3 regions of the Desulfosporosinus sp. FKA genome follow, and region 1 is predicted to be linked to each of the others. Evidence: riboswitches for the same ligand, from Rfam matches in the RefSeq annotation. Region 1 holds a riboswitch; each other region holds the start of a gene.

Region 1 (6,174 bases):
CTCTCCTTTCTCTCGTTTTTGACTCCTGTCAGCAACACACAATACCACACAAGCTTTGAGATATCCAGGTGTTTTTACGCATATACCTTGGAAAGCTCCGGAGTGAACGTTTGACGGTTCAATTCATCGATTTTTTTGTACTCAGCAGGGGAGATAAGGCCGTTTCGGAGCAAGATATCCAAAAGCTTTAACGCTGCCTTATACTTGACTTCATTGGCCGTCTGATTATTTGACATATCGCTCACCCCCTATTTTACTGCAGAGAAAGGGATGGGCTTTGATATTCCAATTGGATTTGACCCTCCAACGGCGAATAAAGTTCAATGCCCAGCTGATCCAGACCTCTTTGAAGCTCCAGTAATTTGGCTGTATCCCGCTTCAGGCAGTCAACCTTCTTTACAAGCAATACATCCATTATGCTATTTCCGGCAGCCTTCATGACCTCCGCAAGACCGGTACGGTCAAAATCCAGCTCGCTTCCTATATCCACTGATTCGCCGACAACAACAAATCCCATCTGTTCGGAGTAATCCATAAGTTCCTTTTTCTGGCCTTTCAGAGCGCCGTGGGTATCCTCCGGCGCGTCGATCCGACAGTAAATCCATGCTCGCTTCTGGCTTCCATGGCTTAAAAATTCAAGAGCCTCATCAACGCTCACAATCGGAATATTTACAGGCTCCTTTTCGCCTTGCTGCATGGGTACCAGTTCTTTAGTGATCCCTTTCAGAAGCCTCTGATCCGGGCAGCGGTTGATAAATTCGCCGAAGGTGTCCAGAACCAGCCTGTCCAGCGTATCTGTTAAAACCATCTTGTCCGCATGCTCTTTTTTCAGCATGATAAAGCTTGCAATGCCGGACGGGGATTTCTCAAAATAGAATTCCTGACTCTCTCCGTCAAGCCCGTACACGTAACCGATAATTAGCTCCTTCTTTAGCAATTCAGCCAATGCTTCCTTTTCCATTTCGTTTTCCTCCCTGATATTTTGAATTTAATCTCAGAAGGATACGGCAGGGCGTTAAAAAAATAGCCCTGCCGCATTGTTTCTGAGATCAAAAATGATCTGCTTGTTCTTCATTACGAATTGCCGCTTCTATTCGGCACTACTTCCCGAAGCGGAAAAGCCTTGCGGCTCTCAGGGCGGCAGCATAAACGGTTTGCCGGTTAAGCAAACACCATAAGAATTTTACCTCCCCCAGGATCTCTGGGAGCCGCCCCCATTGCTTAAGCCTGTGGCTGGACGGAAGTAGCATTATCACTGTCCATTTCATTGCGAAACAGTCCACCACGGACCGTTCAATGACCGGGCGTTCCCGCTCGTCACCTTCGATGCCATCGGTTCGACGGATGAAATTCATCCGCAGGCAGTCTTGGCGCGCCCGTCAACGTCGCTGCCGCTTTTCACACGGCTGGATAGCTCATGTATCTATGCTGCCGGATATAATATTTTCAAAGAACAACAGGAGAATAAAAAATTCCCCTCACTTCTTTAGGGAAAAAAGTGAGGGGTTGGACCAAAAAACTTTTATTTTTCTAAAAGTTTTTTGAGCTGACCAAATATTCGTTTTTTGCGATTGTGTATGGTCATGCGAGGAATACCTGTTTCTGCAGACAATTGATGCTCGCTTTTTTTGAGGTAATAAAGCGCTATAATCAGCTGGCGTTCAGATTCATTTAGCAGCAACAGACATTGTTGAAGCCTTTTAATCATATCACGCTGAACAATTTCATCCTCCATGGAATCCTCTGCAGTAGAAATTGTATACTCCACAGAGATGCCTTTCTCATTGCATCCTTCAAGCGAGATATTGTTATCCCCCGCCAGCCTGTCCAGGTATTTTTCTCTGTCCCGGCAGTGGTAATAGGCTTTGTAGACCTCCTTGGTCACTGTGACACGCGTCCCTCTGACCAGCAGGGTATATTTTTTATCATGATTATTCATAAGCTTGTCCTCCATTTCGAGAATCTAAAAATCCGGAAATGAAGAACAAGCGGAGGAGATCTGCAGCGAGCCGCTGTTTTGTTATTGCATAAAATAAAAGCCACTCGTTTTGCTCCTTTCTGGGGAGCCAAACGAGCAGCTTCTTCTAATGCAGAACCGGCCGGGCCTGACGCATAGCAATAGTGCTACTCGTCAGGCCCGGCCGGCACCTTTATAATCACTCCGCTTTACAAGGGGAGGATAGCGTCAAGCGCTGGAATCGAATATCATAAGTTCATTTATTTGATTGTGGAGTCGCCTTATAACTTGAGGTCTGAGAACTTCTTACTCTCATAGACCTCGTTATTGTCCAGCAAAATTGAAACCTGAGACTTGCATAGATGACACTTTACGTTTACAACATCACTTTCAGCCTCACTCGTTTCAGCTAACAGGGCCAGTGCCTCAGCATTTCCGCTGTAATCAGCAATTCGGCGTCCGCAATTTGGACATTTGAGCCTTTTCTTTTTTACCATCTCATACCCTCCTGCATCATTTATCTCTATCAATACAAATACCTGCTCTGAAAAAGGGCAGGCATTCGCAAAGATCGGCAACCAGGCTGTCATAGCGCGTCAAACGCTTTAGACCCTCGGCTTTGCGTCCCTGCCTTTAGACAGGTTTGCCCTTAACTTTATCTATTTTTAGCTGTCAGAGTAATTAAAGCCGTCATGCGCTTTGCAGACGGTAATTTCCCGGCAATCTGTTGGGTTCAATCATTTTCACAGAAGAAATAACTCTTGACACCATATGCAACATGAATTATTATGAATGTGCAGGTTATCTGCATATTTGAATTATATGCAATCTACTTGTATTTGTCAATATATAACATGAAATTTACCTGCTTATACTTAGGAGGGCGGTCTACATGAAATTCGGAGAAAAAATAAAAAATGCCCGCGTCGCAAAAGACATGACGCAGGCGGAACTGGCGCAGGCAGTCGGAGTATCTCTCCGCACAATGGTCAGCTATGAAAACGGAGATTGCTATCCTAAAAAACGCGAGGTGTACGGGAAGCTGGCTGAAGTTTTAGGTGTTGATACGAATTATCTGCTGACCGAGAATGAGGAATTTATAAACGCTGCCGGAGAAAAATACGGCTACCGGGGAAAGAAGTACGCTCAGCAGCTCATCACAGAGGTCAACGGCCTTTTTGCCGGAGGCGACATGGATGACGAGGATTTGGATGCCGTTATGAGAGCAATCTCCGACGCTTATTGGATAGCCAAGGAGAAAAACAAAAAGTACACGCCGAAAAAGTATCGTAAAGCAGACAAGGAGTAGTCCGTTTTTTCGGACTGCTGCTGTGATAGAATTAGCATAGGGGGGGAATTCATTGAACAAGGCGCTTATTTTTGAATCAGCTGAAAAATATATCAAGCGCTTCGGAACGCGTGATCCTTTTGCCATAGCAGACGAGCTGGGCATTGAGGTTCTGTTCCGCAATGACTTCACTAAGCTGAAAGGGCTTTACCGCGTGATTCAGCGCAACCGCTTTATCTTTTTAAATGGTAACTTGCCGGAACAGGTGCAGACCTTGGTATGCGCCCATGAGCTCGGACATGACGCACATCATCGGAATCTTGCCGATGACAGTCCGTTCCGTGAATACGTTCTTTATTCCATGAATACACGTCCTGAGTATGAAGCCAATTTGTTTGCGGCTTCACTGCTTCTTCCCGATGATGAGGTTCATAAGTATGCCCGTGAAGGTTATGACGTTGTCCAGATTGCAGCCATGATGAACACAGATATTAACCTCATGCTGATAAAGCTGGGAGATATGAACTCCAGAGGCTATTCGTTCAATACAGCTTATACACCACGCTCAGATTTCTTGATCAGATAACCGTTCTTTCTAAGGAGGGTTTGAGGGTAATGTCTCAATTACCGAAAATAATATCGGCCGCTGGTTTGTTGAGCGGAGATAAAGATAATAACACGAAAGCCCTTCTTACTGCTCTGTAAGAGGGGCTTTTGGATGACTGATGCTTTTAGATTTTTCTGTGTAAAATATACCGAAATAAAGACTACTCGGTGCACATTATATTTCCATTTTGTAAAATGGACTTAAATTAATAAATAGCTGATTGTCGATTTCCGGTAATTTCTCTGCTGATTATCTCTATTAACTCCTCTTGTCTTGGCTGCCTAATGTCAGTTGATATAACGACAGTATTTTAATTAAGCGATTGTATCGCAAGTGATCCTGGCTCAACTGATACATCGGAACGATACGTTTAATCTTGACTGGAGCTGCTTCTCCATCCGTCAAACACCAGTACGGAACAAGATTCGGCAGATCTCCCTTTTCTGTTTGTGCGGCTTTTTCAAACATAGCATCCCATGTTTTTTCACTGCTGTATTTGTGTGCAATATTCTGGTGCACTGCAAGGCACTTGTACCGATTAATACATCCCTCACGCTGCTCCAGGTCTATAGGGTTTGACGGTAAGTTCCAGCACATGACCTTGCGGCAGTGGAATTGGAAATCCAATCCTTCCTGTCCGATTGATGTAGTGGACAACACAAACGGACGGAATGGTGAATTAAATGCTTTGCGGATTTTCTCAGTTCTCTGCACATTTTCGTTGCTGATGCGAGCATTGAAATATCCAACAGCAAAGTGCGTGCCCAGACACGGCTTTTCTTTTTCTGCTCCTGTAAAGGATTCCAGCGTATCTACCTGCAGAGAGGCCGTATCCGAAAAAGCATCGATCATCGCATCTGCAAGAGCATCTCCCTGTTCGCCAAGTATATGAGCGTATTCATCCAGCATAGCCTGCAGATTACCGCCACACAATATCGAAAGACATTTTCATAATAGGAATCGCCGCCCTTGCTGCCATACAGCAAGTCAAGAACAGCCGAGCTTTCGGCTTTATTAAATAAGCTGACAAATACTTTTTTAGAAAGCTCCCTGGGTATCACTTCGTTAGAATTAAAAAGCCTGTAGGCACAAATGGCAGGTGAACCAATTGCCATGTTGACTAATATGCCAACATTCCAGCTGGGATAGTCGAAGGTGTCGCTGATGGATTGCTGTCCAGTGCTTTTATGAGCTCTATCAGCGACTTTGCACCGGCAGCTCCGCTTTCGGAAAGCTTGTATTTGGCTTTAACGGCATTCAGCTTTGGCTGAAGCTTTTCGGCAAGCTCTCTCCTGATTTGCTTAATATCCTTGCCGATGTGCTCATCTGGATTATAAAGCCGTGCAAGAATGCCGGATACATGGCAAACAATATCTTCCGTCACGTTTTTAAGCCTTGTAGTACCAAAACGACGTTCTTCCCTAGTCGCAAAGTATACTCTGCCATGCTTCAGTTTTGCGTTATGAGAGTTTGCCGATTGTCAGCCTTCCGCTTCATAAGAAAGCATAACCGACACCATTCTCGGCACCATTTCCCATGAGGAAAATACGAGTACCTTTGAATAGTCTTTGTTTTTATCAAATATACTACTTCCTGTAGGAATTATTGTAATTTATATTCTTATTAATTTAGAAGTTAATTCAAAGAAGACTTTACAAACAAGGCCGTGTAGAAACTTAGTTTTCTCACGGCCCCGTCGACATAGCTTATTAGATTCCACAAAGAGGTAAGATTTGAGCTAATACTATTTATTTTCTAGTACAAATTATTTATTCTCTTTTTAAGGTCTAAGACCTTTTGTTCAATTATTTTAACGGTTTTTACAAACTCCTCCTTATCTTTACCAGTTGGATCTTCAAGCCCCCAGTCTTCCCTGTATTTACATGGCAGAAAAGGACACTTTACGTTACATCCCATCGTAATTACAACATCGACAGGGGGAATATCAGATAGTAATTTTGATTTTTGAGTATCGTTCATATCCACAGCATAGAGTTCCTTAATTACATTTACCGCATCCTGATTAATTTGAGGTTTAGTTTCAGTACCTGCTGAATAAGCTTCAAAACTATCTGCAGCCAAAAGCTTCGAGAGAGCCTCAGCCATCTGGGAACGACATGAATTATGCACACAAATAAAAGCGACTTTTATTTTTTCTGACATATTAAGCTCCCTTTACATGACGTTTTGGCAAGCCATTCTCGTCAAAATATTTCCGTTTGAAAATTAAGGCAGCATTAACTAAAGCTATCATTACTGGGACTTCGATCAGGGGGCCTATCACGGCTGCAAATGCCTGGTCTGAACCAATCCCGAAAACTG
Region 2 (6,174 bases), on a different contig from region 1:
TATTAGTCGCGGAGACATTGTGCGATATATCGTAAATAACTTTATCCACTAAGCCTAAGCATCCGATTAATTTGACAGCACGGCAAAGCCCCCATCTTGTGAAACTGATCCTTATCAGTTCCAAGGTGGGGGCTTTTGTCTATGATAACTCCAGGACAACAACTTCTTGGCTTTGAGGCAAGGACGAGGAAGAGATATTTAGATCTTTTGCTTTTTTAATTAAATCAAAGTGTTTAAGGAAACTATCAACACCGGCAATAGGCAATGAAATTGTATCATCCCGTTTATAATGCATTGGTAAAATAATCTTGGGATTCAGCTGACGGATTACTTGATAAGCTTGTTCAGCGTCTATGGTATAAAAGCCTCCCACGGGAATACAGACGATATCTACTTGTCCGACGTTTGATAACTGTTCTGGGGTTAGAACATGTCCAAGATCCCCTAAATGGACAACGGTGACACCATCCATTGTAAATGAAAAAAGAACATTCTTGCCGCGTTTGGATCCCAGGTCGTCATCATGAAATGTTTTTGTGCCTGTTAGCGATAGACCGGAAATATTGTGCTGACCCTCTTCATCAATAATTAGAGGTTTTCCGGGAAGACCTTGAATATAATCGTGGTCATGGTGATGATGGCTCACGGTAATAATGTCCGTATTAACTTCAGGAAGAGGGTATCCCACTTTTTCATTAAAGGGGTCTGTCAGGATTTTTAGGCCCTCCTGATTAGTAAAAAGAAAGCAGGAGTGACCAAACCAACGAATATGCATTGTTATCACCTCTCCTAGGAAATGATTAAAAACGAATAAGCCGCCATAAAACTCCGGGTGGATTTATAGACTGTAAATTTTGAAGCGGAATAGATTGGACTTCTTCGCCGGATTTAATTTTCAAGGTGGCACGATTACTGGTGGCTGGCATTGGTAATTTAGTAGTTTGGGGATCTATGGAATAGTTGACTTTCATGCCAGGATATCCAAAGATTTGTACAGACTTAGACGCCTTTAACGGACTGTTGCTGCCCCAAGCCGTTGTAAGTTCGCCGTAACCCGAGGCAGGTTGGTCTAAAGTATAGAGTTTGAATTGAGAGCGAACTTGGTCCAGTATGTCAGCATTTGCTTGAAGCGCACTTTGGAGAGATTGTTGAGTAACTTGACCTAAAACTGCACCAATAATGTAATGGGTTTCATCGCCAGCAACAACGGGTGTTGCCGAGACAAAACAACCGCCTGCTGCTGTTGTTGATCCTGTTTTAATGCCTGTAATGCCATGTTTTCCAACCATGCTATTGACATTGTATACTGTTCCGGCAACAGGAAGAGTCGCTTGCGGCATAGCAACAATTTGACGAAAAACAGGGTCTTGCATGGCTGCTTGAGCAATTTTTATTTGATCTACAGCGGTGCTGACCGTTGTTTCGCTGACACCGCTGGCATCTGCATAGTGAGTTTTAGTCATACCCAGGGATTTTGCGGTTTCGTTCATTTTGGCAACAAATGCTTCATCTGATCCGGATACCCATCGCCCCAGGGTATCGGCAACATTGTCTCCCGAAGGGAGTAATAGACCTTCCAGGAGTTGCTTTTCAGTGAGGGTTTCCCCTTCTTCAATCTTTAAATATGAATAGCCATTGCTTAAAGCATTTTGATAACCAGCGAAATCTTGGGCACTCATAGTTAAAGCGGGACCGGATTGACCCGGTTGTAAAGGATGAGCTTTTAAGACTAAATAAGCAGTCATAATTTTTGTCACGCTGGCAATTGGAACGGGTGATTGGTTAGAGGTTGACGTTATAACACCTAAATTTTCTGTGCCAACAGCTGATTCACCCTGTTCAGGAAATGTTACCGAAAAATGACCGGGCAATGAAGAGGATGTGGTAGTTAGTTTCGCTTCCACGGTTGGCAGAGGACCATTGTAACGACCAACGGCCAATGCGCATACTAACACAGCAATGAGTAAAACCAAAATTCCTTTGATGGGAACCATCGAAACCTTGCGAGATGGGGAAGTGGACGGAGTCCCAGACATAAAAAAACCTCCTTAAATAGATTAATAGGAACAGTTTAATTTTACAGGAAGAGTTCGGTTTCGACAAATGGTTTCTGAGCAATATATTTATTTTGGACATAAGTTTATTATAGGCAATTAGTATATCTAGCGATGTGAAATAGGTCTAATATACTCAGATAATGTCAAATTAAACTTAATGGATGTCATAAAATGATAAATAATGTAATAATATGATAAAAATACATTATAATAGTTAAAGGATGTTGTACTTTATCATATCTTATAATATACTACTTTTCAGTGATGCAATAATCGTTTTGATGAGGTAAGGAGATAATTTAACATTCAGTGATAAAGGCAAACTCAGTGAGAGCTGAGGACGCAAAGCCACGGGTCTAGCTAAAGATGATAGATAGCCGGGTTACCAAACAAAGAAACTGTGTCGCCGTTCATTGAGTTCGGCGGCTTTTATTTTTAATAAGGAAGGTTTAAGAGAGATTAAGAGGAGGGAGAATTTTTGAATTGGTTGTTAAAGCAAGTTCATACGAATTTAGCTGCAAGTATGACAGCGAATGCCGATTTATTTGATAAGGTTGGTGTATTGTTATTACATAAAGGACAACCAATTACAGAAAGTATTCGAGATCTTCTTGAAAATAGGGAGGTTTTTATTTGGGAGAAAAAAGAAGATGACAATCGTTTGGCTAATATCATTAAACCCTTTCCTAAGGATGTCTATGAAAAATTAGTTGGTTCTTTATGGAATATTTATCATGAGGCAAAACTTATTAGTCAAGAACAGATAAAAAAGACAATCGAACTTGTGGAAACAATTATCAAACAATTAAGACCTATTAATGTATATTTGAATTTAAATATGGTTCAACTTGACGTAGAACAATTTAGACATCATGATTATGGGACCTTTGTGCACAGCTTGAACGTGGCTATTTTAGCGACGTTGACGGCTAGGCGTTTGGGGTATAGTGAGAAAAAACTTAAGTATTTAATTCTGGGAGCTCTTTTGCATGATTTAGGTAAACTGAATATTCCTAAAGAAATTTTGAATAAACCTGGAACTTTGACAGAGGAAGAGCTGCTTCTTATGAAGCAGCATCCACAGTTTGGTGCGGAGATGCTTAAAAACTCTCGGGTATTGCCAAGTGTATTTGAGACAGTCATTAAACATCATGAACGCTGGAATGGCACAGGCTATCCTTGCGGTTTAAAAAAGGATGACATACATCTCGATGCTCAAATTGTAGCTGTGACCGACGTGTTTGACGCCTTAACTGCCGACAGACCCTATCGAAAAGGTTTGCCGCCTTACTATGCTTTGGAGATGATCATTGCAGGGGCGGGAAAGGGTTATAATCCCACAGTGGTGAAAGCTTTTCGTGAAAGTCTAATCTTATATCCGGAAAATGCAGTTATAACACTTAATACCGGTGAAATAGGAGTAGTTGCGGCTGTTCCCATGCAAATGCCTACACGGCCTCTGATACGTCTGTTAAAAGATAATAAAGGGCGGTTAATCAACAAGGAACAATATATAGATTTAATGCAAGATTTAACTCGTTTTATTGGGCGTATTGAGTTTAACCTTCCAATGCGAGGCTATCCATAGGATGGGAATCCAAATGGAAACAAAAGGAAAAATAAGGTAACTTTCAGCAAAAGAAAGCTTTGTACTTAAATAGAATCCTTTTTTTACCCCGAAAGCAATTCCTAGAAAAGCGGCACATAATAAGAACCGCCATTTTATGCCTTTCAAATTTAGCACAGTTTCTAATCCCCAAGTCGTCATATAAAAGAAAGCACAACATTTTATTACTAAGGCTCCAAGCCAAACTCCCATAAATAACGATTCCACGCCGGCCACGGTCCTGCTTAATTCTACCATTTTGCCCAATTCGAGAATGCCAAAGGATAAACGAACTGTTTCTCTTGGTCCAAAGACAAGAATTTGAATTAAAACTACGATAGTATTTAAAATTCCAACTAGAAAAGCTGCACGCCAAATCCCCGTCTTAAATTGGCTTTTTCCTTGCTGATTGTTATGAGGCAGAAATGTTATAATTCCTGCTAAGAACATGGAATAGACCATTGGAAAGGGTATTACTTTAATAGCGCTCCATAAAAGAGGCTTCACTCCGTTTCCGAAAAAAGGAAGAAGTTCGTTCTGTTCAATTCGCGGAACTGTTAGGACAATGTTAAAAACTAAGGCAACAACGATGATGGGCAAGAGGACTTCGGAAAAGCGAGCAAAGACTTCGATTCCGGAAGATGCCAAATAGAATACTAGAAGCAGACCACCAAGGTAAAAGACCCAACGAGGCACCAAGGGCATGATAGATTGTTCATAAATAATTCCGATAAAAGCCAAAAGTAACCCGCCATAATAACAAGATATCACAATATAGAGAGAACCTATAATTTTGCCAGTCCATTTGCCAAAGATAATTTCCGAAATATTCAACAAACTCTTGCGGGGGTATTGGGTTGATAATGAAAGTATCATAATACCGTAAGGAATTGTTAAAGCAAAGGCAGGCATAATAGACATCCAACCGTCTCGTCCGCCTGCTTCGGTAACAAAAGTAGCTATGAGAAGGAAAGTTCCGCCCATGAGTACAGATGCTCCTAAGGTCATGAATTGGTGTGCTGAAATTCTTTCCATAGTTCCCTTCCCGTTGTTAGCTTCTCATGTTTGTTTAACAGTTATGTCAAATTTCGAAAACAAACATGGTATCCATTAGTTTTACCCGTCAATCATTCAATTATCCTCCAACAGAAAAACAAAGCAGCCCCGTTTCGTTCAATACCGAAACAGGGCTGCTTTGTTTTTGGAATGTTATGCGTATTAACGTTTGCGAATTCCGCCGCCGCCAAAGATAAGAAATATATCTAGAATAAATGTAAACAAATTAATGAAATCTAAAAAGATGCTTAGGGTGACTAAAACAGCATTGTCAGCACGGCTATATTTTGCTCTTTGAAAATCTAAGGCCGTCATCAGGGAAAAAAGAATAGCGCCTCCTAAACCGATCAGCAAACCGAAAGGACTGAAAAAGCTGCTGAAAATCGTTGAAAGAATTGTAACTCCCAGCAGGACTAATAAGCCAATAAAGAGTGCTTTTGCCATACCGCTTATATTACGCTTTGTCATGAGCCCATAAGCACCAAAAGCGGCAAAGACGATAAAGGTTACTAAAGCAGCTTGCCCAAGTACTAAAAGTCCTTCAGTCGTTGCGGCTAGAGCTTGGACGATTGGTCCAAGAACAGCTCCCGCACATGCTGCAAAGAGCAGGGCCAGTCCTGCAGTTAAACCGGCAGCAGGATCGTCTCCTCGTACGACGGCTCGTCGGCTCACGATCGGAATAATAAAGAGCAACAAAAATTCCAAGATAGCAGCAGGCATAAAATATTGCGGAGGTACTAGAAAAGCTCCGGCAGCCATCGCTAAGAACATAAAGGATAAAAGGCCCATGACCTGGGATAACGAAACAGTCTTGACCTTTTTAATGTCAATAACATAAGGATTTTGATAATAATGGGATGAATTTTCAAATGGTGACATTAGCGTTACACCTCTTTCGTTTGTTTTTAGATTAGTGACTTTAACCTTATAGTATCACGACATTCCTTACTTTACTAACAAATCTCTAAAATTTCACAAAACCTTAAAAAGTTCTTTACCAAATTCCTTCTAAATTCACCTATAATACAAAATACCTGAACTATGTTTTCAGCTACTACAAAAACGAAGTTTAGTTTATCAATTCTATTGATTTTAGATATTGTTTGAGGTTTTAAGGAGTTGATGCATACATATACGTAAATTTTATAAGGCTTTAATAACTGACGAAGCGTCTCGACTCTGGTTTTTTGAGTTGTTCATAAGGTTAGGCAGATTATAGTAAATTAAGAAACCTGAAAGTAGGGAAATGATTCTATGAGGAAATTACCGACTTTGTTTCTAACCGCGTTATTTACATTTTCGTCTGTTCTCCCCGTATTGGCTTCAACGGATACGTCAACCATTTCTCCCGTTATCAATAGAATGGCAGGTCAAGATCGTTATGAAACGTCAAGCACAATTGCCGAACAAGGTTGGCCTAATGGTTCAACAAATTGTATCTTAGCCTTTGGAGGT
Region 3 (6,174 bases), on a different contig from region 1:
AATTTTGAGCAATTCACGGGGTTGATCATATATCTGATTATAACGGCCTAAATAACAGGAATCGTGATAGGTAATTGATTTTCCGGAAATATTGTTTAGCTTAAGTTTTCCGGATTTTACGAGCTCAAGCAAGAAGGTTGAATGGTGCACAACCTCGAAATTCCCGTCTAATTGGGGATACTCATTTTTAAGAATGTTGAAGCAGTGAGGACATTGAGTGATAATTTTCTTAACCCCATATCCCTTCATGACTTCGATGTTTTCTGAGGCTAATGTATAAAACAAGTATTCATTTCCTAATTTACGGGCAGAGTCACCACAGCATTTTTCTTCGTTGCCTAAGATTGCAAAATGAACACCAGCCGCTTGTAACAGTTTGACTAAGGCAGCGGAGACTTTCTGGTTACGTGCATCAAAGGCACCTGAACAGCCAGGCCAATATAAATATTCAGCTGTAGGATCTTCTGCGAAGGTTTTTACTCCTAAGCCTTTTAAATAGTCGACCCGTGTGCTCCAACCGATGCCCCAGGGATTCCCGTTATTCTCCATATTCCTGAAGGCTAGCTGAGCCTCGGCAGGGAACCGGGTTTCCATTAAGACTAGATGTCGTCTCATATCAATGGTTTTATCAACATGTTCTACGAACACGGGGCATTGCTGTTCACAAGAACGGCACGTAGTACAGGACCATAAGTCTTCTTCTGGAATAACTTCACCTATGAGAGAACGTACCGGCAGTTCGACGTTCTCTTCGGTTGCAGCGGTTTCGGCTTCCGCTGTTTGATTGGTTAAAGCGTCTTTTTGTGCGGCCTTAACAGCTGTACCTACTTCTTCCATAAAAAACCGCATATCCTGAATGATCTTTTTGGGATTTAAGTGTTTTCCACTTAAATAAGCTGGACAGTTATCCTGGCAACGTCCACAACGCAAGCAAGCATCCGTATTAAATAAAGTTTTCCAAGAAAACTCGCGTAGTTGACTTTTCCCAAAGGTTTCAAGACTTTCATCTTCAAAATCTATAGGCTCAGGGATTCCGATGGGTCCTCTGTTACGGAAAACTATATTTAATGGACCCAATAGCACATGGAACAGCTTCGAATAAGGGAAGTAAGCGATGAACGTCATTGCTAAAAGTAGATGGAACCACCATAAAAATTTATGCAATGAAAGTAACTGTGCTTGATTAAGGGATGCTTTGAGGGGAATTGATATCCATTGTCCAATAAATCCCCATCCCGCCCATGGATCAGGTGTTGCCGCAATACGAGCTCCTTCAATTAGGAAGCCTGTAAGTAGTATTATAAATATTAAGGCTAGTGTGATTGCGTCATCCGTTTTATTATCTAGGCGATCAGGTCTTTGTATATAGCGGCGATATGCTGCTATTACGATACCGAGGATCGCAGCTATTCCAAAGAGATTCGCTGTCAGCTTTATAAACAGATAAAGCCATCCGTGGAATATTTGTAAGCCAAAATCAGCTTGCAAAGTGATCGTTGCTGTTGCAAAGGCTAAGAATACAAATCCCCAAAAAATACAAACGTGCATAATTCCTGGATAAGAATCTTTTAGGATTCGCTTATGCCCGAAACCATAGACAATAATATCTTTTAGGCCTTGCCATAGATATTTCCAGCGATTCTCAGGTTGACCTAATTTCCAAAGTGTTACTCGTTTGTAGACTCCGTAGGCGAAGATAATAAGTGCAATGATGAAGAACAAATAGAGCCAGTGCTCTCCTTCAATGTTCCAATACACTTGACGTGTGGCCATGCTCATGCTCATCTCTCCTCATTTGATCTGCGAAGCATCTGAAAAAGCGCTTCGCGGATCAAATTTATGTTTTAGAATCTTTATTTTTGTCATAGCTAAGGGTAAAACTTACTGTAGAATTCATGTTTCCTAAAGTAATTCGGTTGCAGCGTACGAGCATCTTTCAAGGACACTTGAATGGTTGTTTTTATAAGGGACGTGAGCTATTTCACTTTTCTTGGCCTGGGACATAAGACGGTTTGCGGCAAGGGTATACTTACCAATTGATGATTCAGGCATACTATTAAAATTCACAGGGGTAACGCCAATGACTATGCTTCTCTTTTATATTTAACCACTTCCTTTTCATAAATAAAAGTTATGATAAGAACTGTGCTTTGTATTTAACAACTATTAATTTCTCGTTAAATACAAGAAAAAGATTGCATGAAAGCCCAAGTTTAAAGGGCTTCTCTGTAATAGACTAAGTGTTCCAACAATTCAAACTAGTTTTATTGCTTTGATTATACCTCTAGGCATAACAAACCACAATGGCATTTGACGGTTTTGGAAAGATCTCTATAAACGAATATTCCGATTTGTGTATTAAAAAGTTTTATGATCTTCAAGCATTTTTATTTCGTAATTCATGGGTTTGAATTCTTAAGCTCATGCGTATAACAAGCAATGAATTTGTGAGTGTGTTTCTCTCGCTTGCTGCTCACATTTTTAGGATAAAATTTAGCAATAAAATAAGCGGTGATTAAAATCATAAAATAATTTGATTTGAATCACAGATCAATTGTGCCGAGTTATATAAAATTAAGTCATCCAAAGGAAAGATTTTCAAACGTCCCTCGTATGGTAAACAAGGGTTACACTATAAAGGAGTGGAAAAAATGCAGCCAACTAAAGAACTAAAAATTGAACATGAAGCCGTCATCAAGGTTTTGCAGATTCTTGATACGATTAGTCAGCGAATTACTGAAGGAAAAGATATAAGCATCAATGATCTAGAAACCTTACTTGAGGTTATGAAAGTATTTGTTGATCGCTGTCATCACGGTAAGGAAGAAAAAATTCTGTTCGAAGCTATGGAATCTGTGGGTATTCCAAAAGAGGGCGGACCTGTTGGCGTAATGCTCTATGAACATGACAATGGACGAAGATACATCGGTGGAATGCGGGAGGCCTTTGAAAAGTTTAAATATGGAGATAAAGAAGCACTTAATGAGTTTGCAGCGAATGCTTCTGGCTATACAACCCTTATGTATGCGCATATTGACAAAGAAAATAATATTCTTTATCCAATGGCAGAAACGTATCTATCTGAAACGGCGAAAATTAAACTAGTACAAGATTTTTCTATGATTCAAGCTCAGGAGACAGGCGATGGTATGTATGAAAAATACTTTAATCTTGTCGAACAATTAAAGGCCAATTATCTCTAAGGAAAAGTCCTGAGTTGGTAAAGGTTCACAAGTTATCAGCTACTTCTAATCTCTCGGTGTCTTATTATCAAGTAATCGATTGAGCAGTGCAAAAATAAATTTGAATTGCAAGCTATAATTCAAAAGGTTCTAAAAATTATTGTTGAAAAAGAGGCTAATTAGCCGTATATTATAAGAAATTAGTACTGTTTTCATAGGACTAATTTCCTAACAATATGGGCAAACCGTTTGAAAGAGCGGGACGCAAAGCCATAGGGTCTAAATTCCTTAGTTGGAACATGATAGCCTGGTTGCTTGATATGCATCTGTATGAGAGCAGCCTTGATAACCAAGTCTGCTCTTTTTCCTTAATCATTATGGATTTTAGGCTTAAACAATAAGAAAACTTATTAAGTCATAATAACTAATTATGATCTCCAAGGTTATTTTGGAAAGGAAGATTATTCATTGTGTACACATTATATTTATTTATTGTCTGCTTTTTGAGCATTTTAACCGCACATACCTTGCTTAACCGAACGAAAACAATCAAATATTCTGTAGTTGTTTTCGTTCTGATTACATTATTTACCTTTGCTACAGGAATTTTAGTTGAAAAAAATATTAAAAACCAAATAGCTGTTGAATACATATTAGCTTTTATTGGTTTTTTTTACATAGCTTATTTTGAGTTAATATTTAGTGAATCCACCTCGAAAAAAATATTTACCTTGCTTAGCATTTGGATATTCTATCGCATTACATTTTACTTTTTAAATACATTTGGAGAACTATTTTCCGTTATTTTTAATATTAAATATAATAAATACTTAATATATGTGTTTACTAATTGTATCCAGATTATATTATTACTAGTAACATGCTTTTCACTAAGTAAGTACTACAAAAAAATACTTAGCACAGTTTCTGACAGGATTCTAAATTTTATGTCTTTATATCTAGTTATTGCATTTCTGCTGTTAAAGACAACGTCATTTTTACAATTTCAAAATACAAGTTCTATATATGCTATATTATTGCTTTTAACATTTATCATTTGGGGATATGTACTTGTTTTTGCGGGGATATCTTCAGCTTCTCAAATAATATCATTAAAATATAGTATGGAGAAGCTAGAGTGGGTTTCAAATACTGACACTTTAACTGGATTATATAACCGAAGATGTATTATGAAAAAGCTTGAAGAAGAGTTAATAAGAAATAATGGACGAAAAAATAGTTTTTCAATCATTATTGGAGATATTGATTATTTTAAGAAGATAAATGACACCTTTGGACATGATTGTGGGGATTACGTACTAAAAGTTGTATCCAAAAGCCTACAGGATGCTGTGCGGGAACGAGATGTTGTATCTAGGTGGGGCGGGGAAGAATTTCTGATCTTACTTCCGGAAACAGCAAGCGAGGGCGCATGCAAACTCGCAGATCGAATGCGGAAAATTCTTGAGGAACAAATTATCGAGTATAACGGGTATAAAGTTAAAATTACAATGACATTTGGGGTAACAAGCGTTAATGATAATTATGGGAAGGTTGAAGATATAATAAAGAAAGCTGACTGTGCATTATATGAAGGGAAGAGACGAGGAAGAAACTGTATTGTTTTAGCACCATTGCCACCCTCGTCAAGTTCAAGAAGCCGTCATGATTTAAATGCGTAGTACATAATAAGTATGACACTGAGTGTTCTAGATTAGAATGCTGGGTGCTATTGTTATTTGTGGTTGAAATTGTGGTATAGCCAATGAATTATTTGTAGTTATATAGATAGAATATTAAGATATTGTCAAAATAATGGATATTATCCTGTTTCATTGTATAATGTTAGTAGTACTCAAGTCCTATTTGGATGGGACCTAAGTTATGAATAATTTAAGGCATTTGGTTTTAGAGGAGGAAGTTAATTTAATAACCTATTTGGCAATTTCTCTTTATAAAATAAAGGAGGGGTGGTAATGGGTCAATTAATTTACTATTCAACAATAACTGGCCTTTGTACTTTTAGTGTAGAAGCAATTATTCTAATTTCCAGCTTTGAAACGATTGATAGTATAATCCTGAATGGAGGAAAAAAGCGTTTTGTTGATTTTGTAAGAGTTATGATTCTTGTATTTGGTATTTCATTGGTTCTTTATTTAGGGAGAGATTCGAGAATGGAAAATATTTATGCTTATGGTTTTACCTTTGTAATGGGCTTATTGCTTACCATAGCGATGTACTTAATTGCAATGTGGATCATGAGCAATATTAGCTTAGGTAAGAACTATTTTATTGAAGATGAAGAATATGGGAAGCTGTATTTGATAAAAAACTCTGATGAAAGATTTATTTTCATAACTAAAAAGTACATGTTATTAGCAGATCAACCAAAGGTTACCGACAGTAAAATTGTCTTATTAAAGGGACAATTAGATATAAAGCAAAAGAAACTTCACTCTGAGCCTAAAAAGTTAACCTTGAGTTATAAGGAAGCTGCCTAGAATGAATGAAAATAATTAATCCAGGGCGTGTTGCCCTGGATTTTTACGTATAAGCCAGGCAATTCAAAATGTGACAGCAACGGCCCAAGAATCTGCTTCCAGCTCAGAAGAGATTTCTGCTAGTATAGTGCAGACAACTACTTCATGGAGCAAGTGAATTTAAATGCTCAGTCTCAGGCGCAATTGGCAGAGAAGTTAAGTGAATTGGTTGGGAGATTTAAAGTATAACTATGTAAACAATAACACTTAAATGAAGTATAATAGCAACGAGTGAACTCGTTCAGCTAAAGCTGAACATCGGGGTTTTAGATACAATAATGTCCAGTGGACATTATTGCCGAGCCACCCCCACCCCCACCCCCACTTACAAGAAGTGGGGGTCTTAAAAACTGGATAAAATTAAGTAAAAGGACTGAATTTCGATTTCGGTCCTTTTTTGTTGGTTGTCGTTTTTATGTGTAGTATGTATGAAATTGACACCTGTTATATCT

What was found. A riboswitch is a leader RNA that binds a small molecule or an ion and turns the genes downstream of it on or off. The one in region 1 is predicted to bind cyclic di-GMP.
Region 2: it holds a riboswitch for cyclic di-GMP, as region 1 does, so the genes downstream of both, B5771_RS20130 (HD-GYP domain-containing protein) here and B5771_RS13665 (hypothetical protein) in region 1, are expected to answer to the same signal.
Region 3: it holds a riboswitch for cyclic di-GMP, as region 1 does, so the genes downstream of both, B5771_RS23640 (GGDEF domain-containing protein) here and B5771_RS13665 (hypothetical protein) in region 1, are expected to answer to the same signal.

Annotation. Positions count from the first base shown of each region.
Region 1 is NZ_NAHZ01000029.1:164,104-170,277, reverse strand. It holds gene B5771_RS24335 (SHOCT domain-containing protein) at 75-236, opposite strand; gene B5771_RS13675 (recombinase family protein) at 254-961, opposite strand; gene B5771_RS13670 (sigma-70 family RNA polymerase sigma factor) at 1,523-1,939, opposite strand; gene B5771_RS13665 (hypothetical protein) at 2,239-2,454, opposite strand; cyclic di-GMP riboswitch class I at 2,528-2,615, opposite strand; gene B5771_RS13660 (helix-turn-helix transcriptional regulator) at 2,850-3,266, shown strand; gene B5771_RS13655 (ImmA/IrrE family metallo-endopeptidase) at 3,319-3,831, shown strand; gene B5771_RS13650 (helicase-related protein) at 4,111-4,761, opposite strand; gene B5771_RS13645 (hypothetical protein) at 4,973-5,236, opposite strand; gene B5771_RS13640 (arsenate reductase ArsC) at 5,608-6,015, opposite strand; gene arsB (ACR3 family arsenite efflux transporter) at 6,017-6,174, opposite strand, start outside.
Region 2 is NZ_NAHZ01000033.1:172,561-178,734, forward strand. It holds gene B5771_RS20115 (CBS domain-containing protein) at 1-52, shown strand, start outside; gene B5771_RS20120 (MBL fold metallo-hydrolase) at 140-775, opposite strand; gene B5771_RS20125 (D-alanyl-D-alanine carboxypeptidase) at 801-2,036, opposite strand; cyclic di-GMP riboswitch class I at 2,365-2,447, shown strand; gene B5771_RS20130 (HD-GYP domain-containing protein) at 2,536-3,645, shown strand; gene B5771_RS20135 (endospore germination permease) at 3,589-4,698, opposite strand; gene B5771_RS20140 (Bax inhibitor-1 family protein) at 4,882-5,598, opposite strand; gene B5771_RS20145 (cell wall-binding repeat-containing protein) at 5,974-6,174, shown strand, end outside.
Region 3 is NZ_NAHZ01000034.1:515,907-522,080, reverse strand. It holds gene B5771_RS23650 (heterodisulfide reductase-related iron-sulfur binding cluster) at 1-1,773, opposite strand, end outside; gene B5771_RS23645 (hemerythrin domain-containing protein) at 2,652-3,203, shown strand; cyclic di-GMP riboswitch class I at 3,412-3,501, shown strand; gene B5771_RS23640 (GGDEF domain-containing protein) at 3,653-4,864, shown strand; gene B5771_RS23635 (hypothetical protein) at 5,159-5,683, shown strand.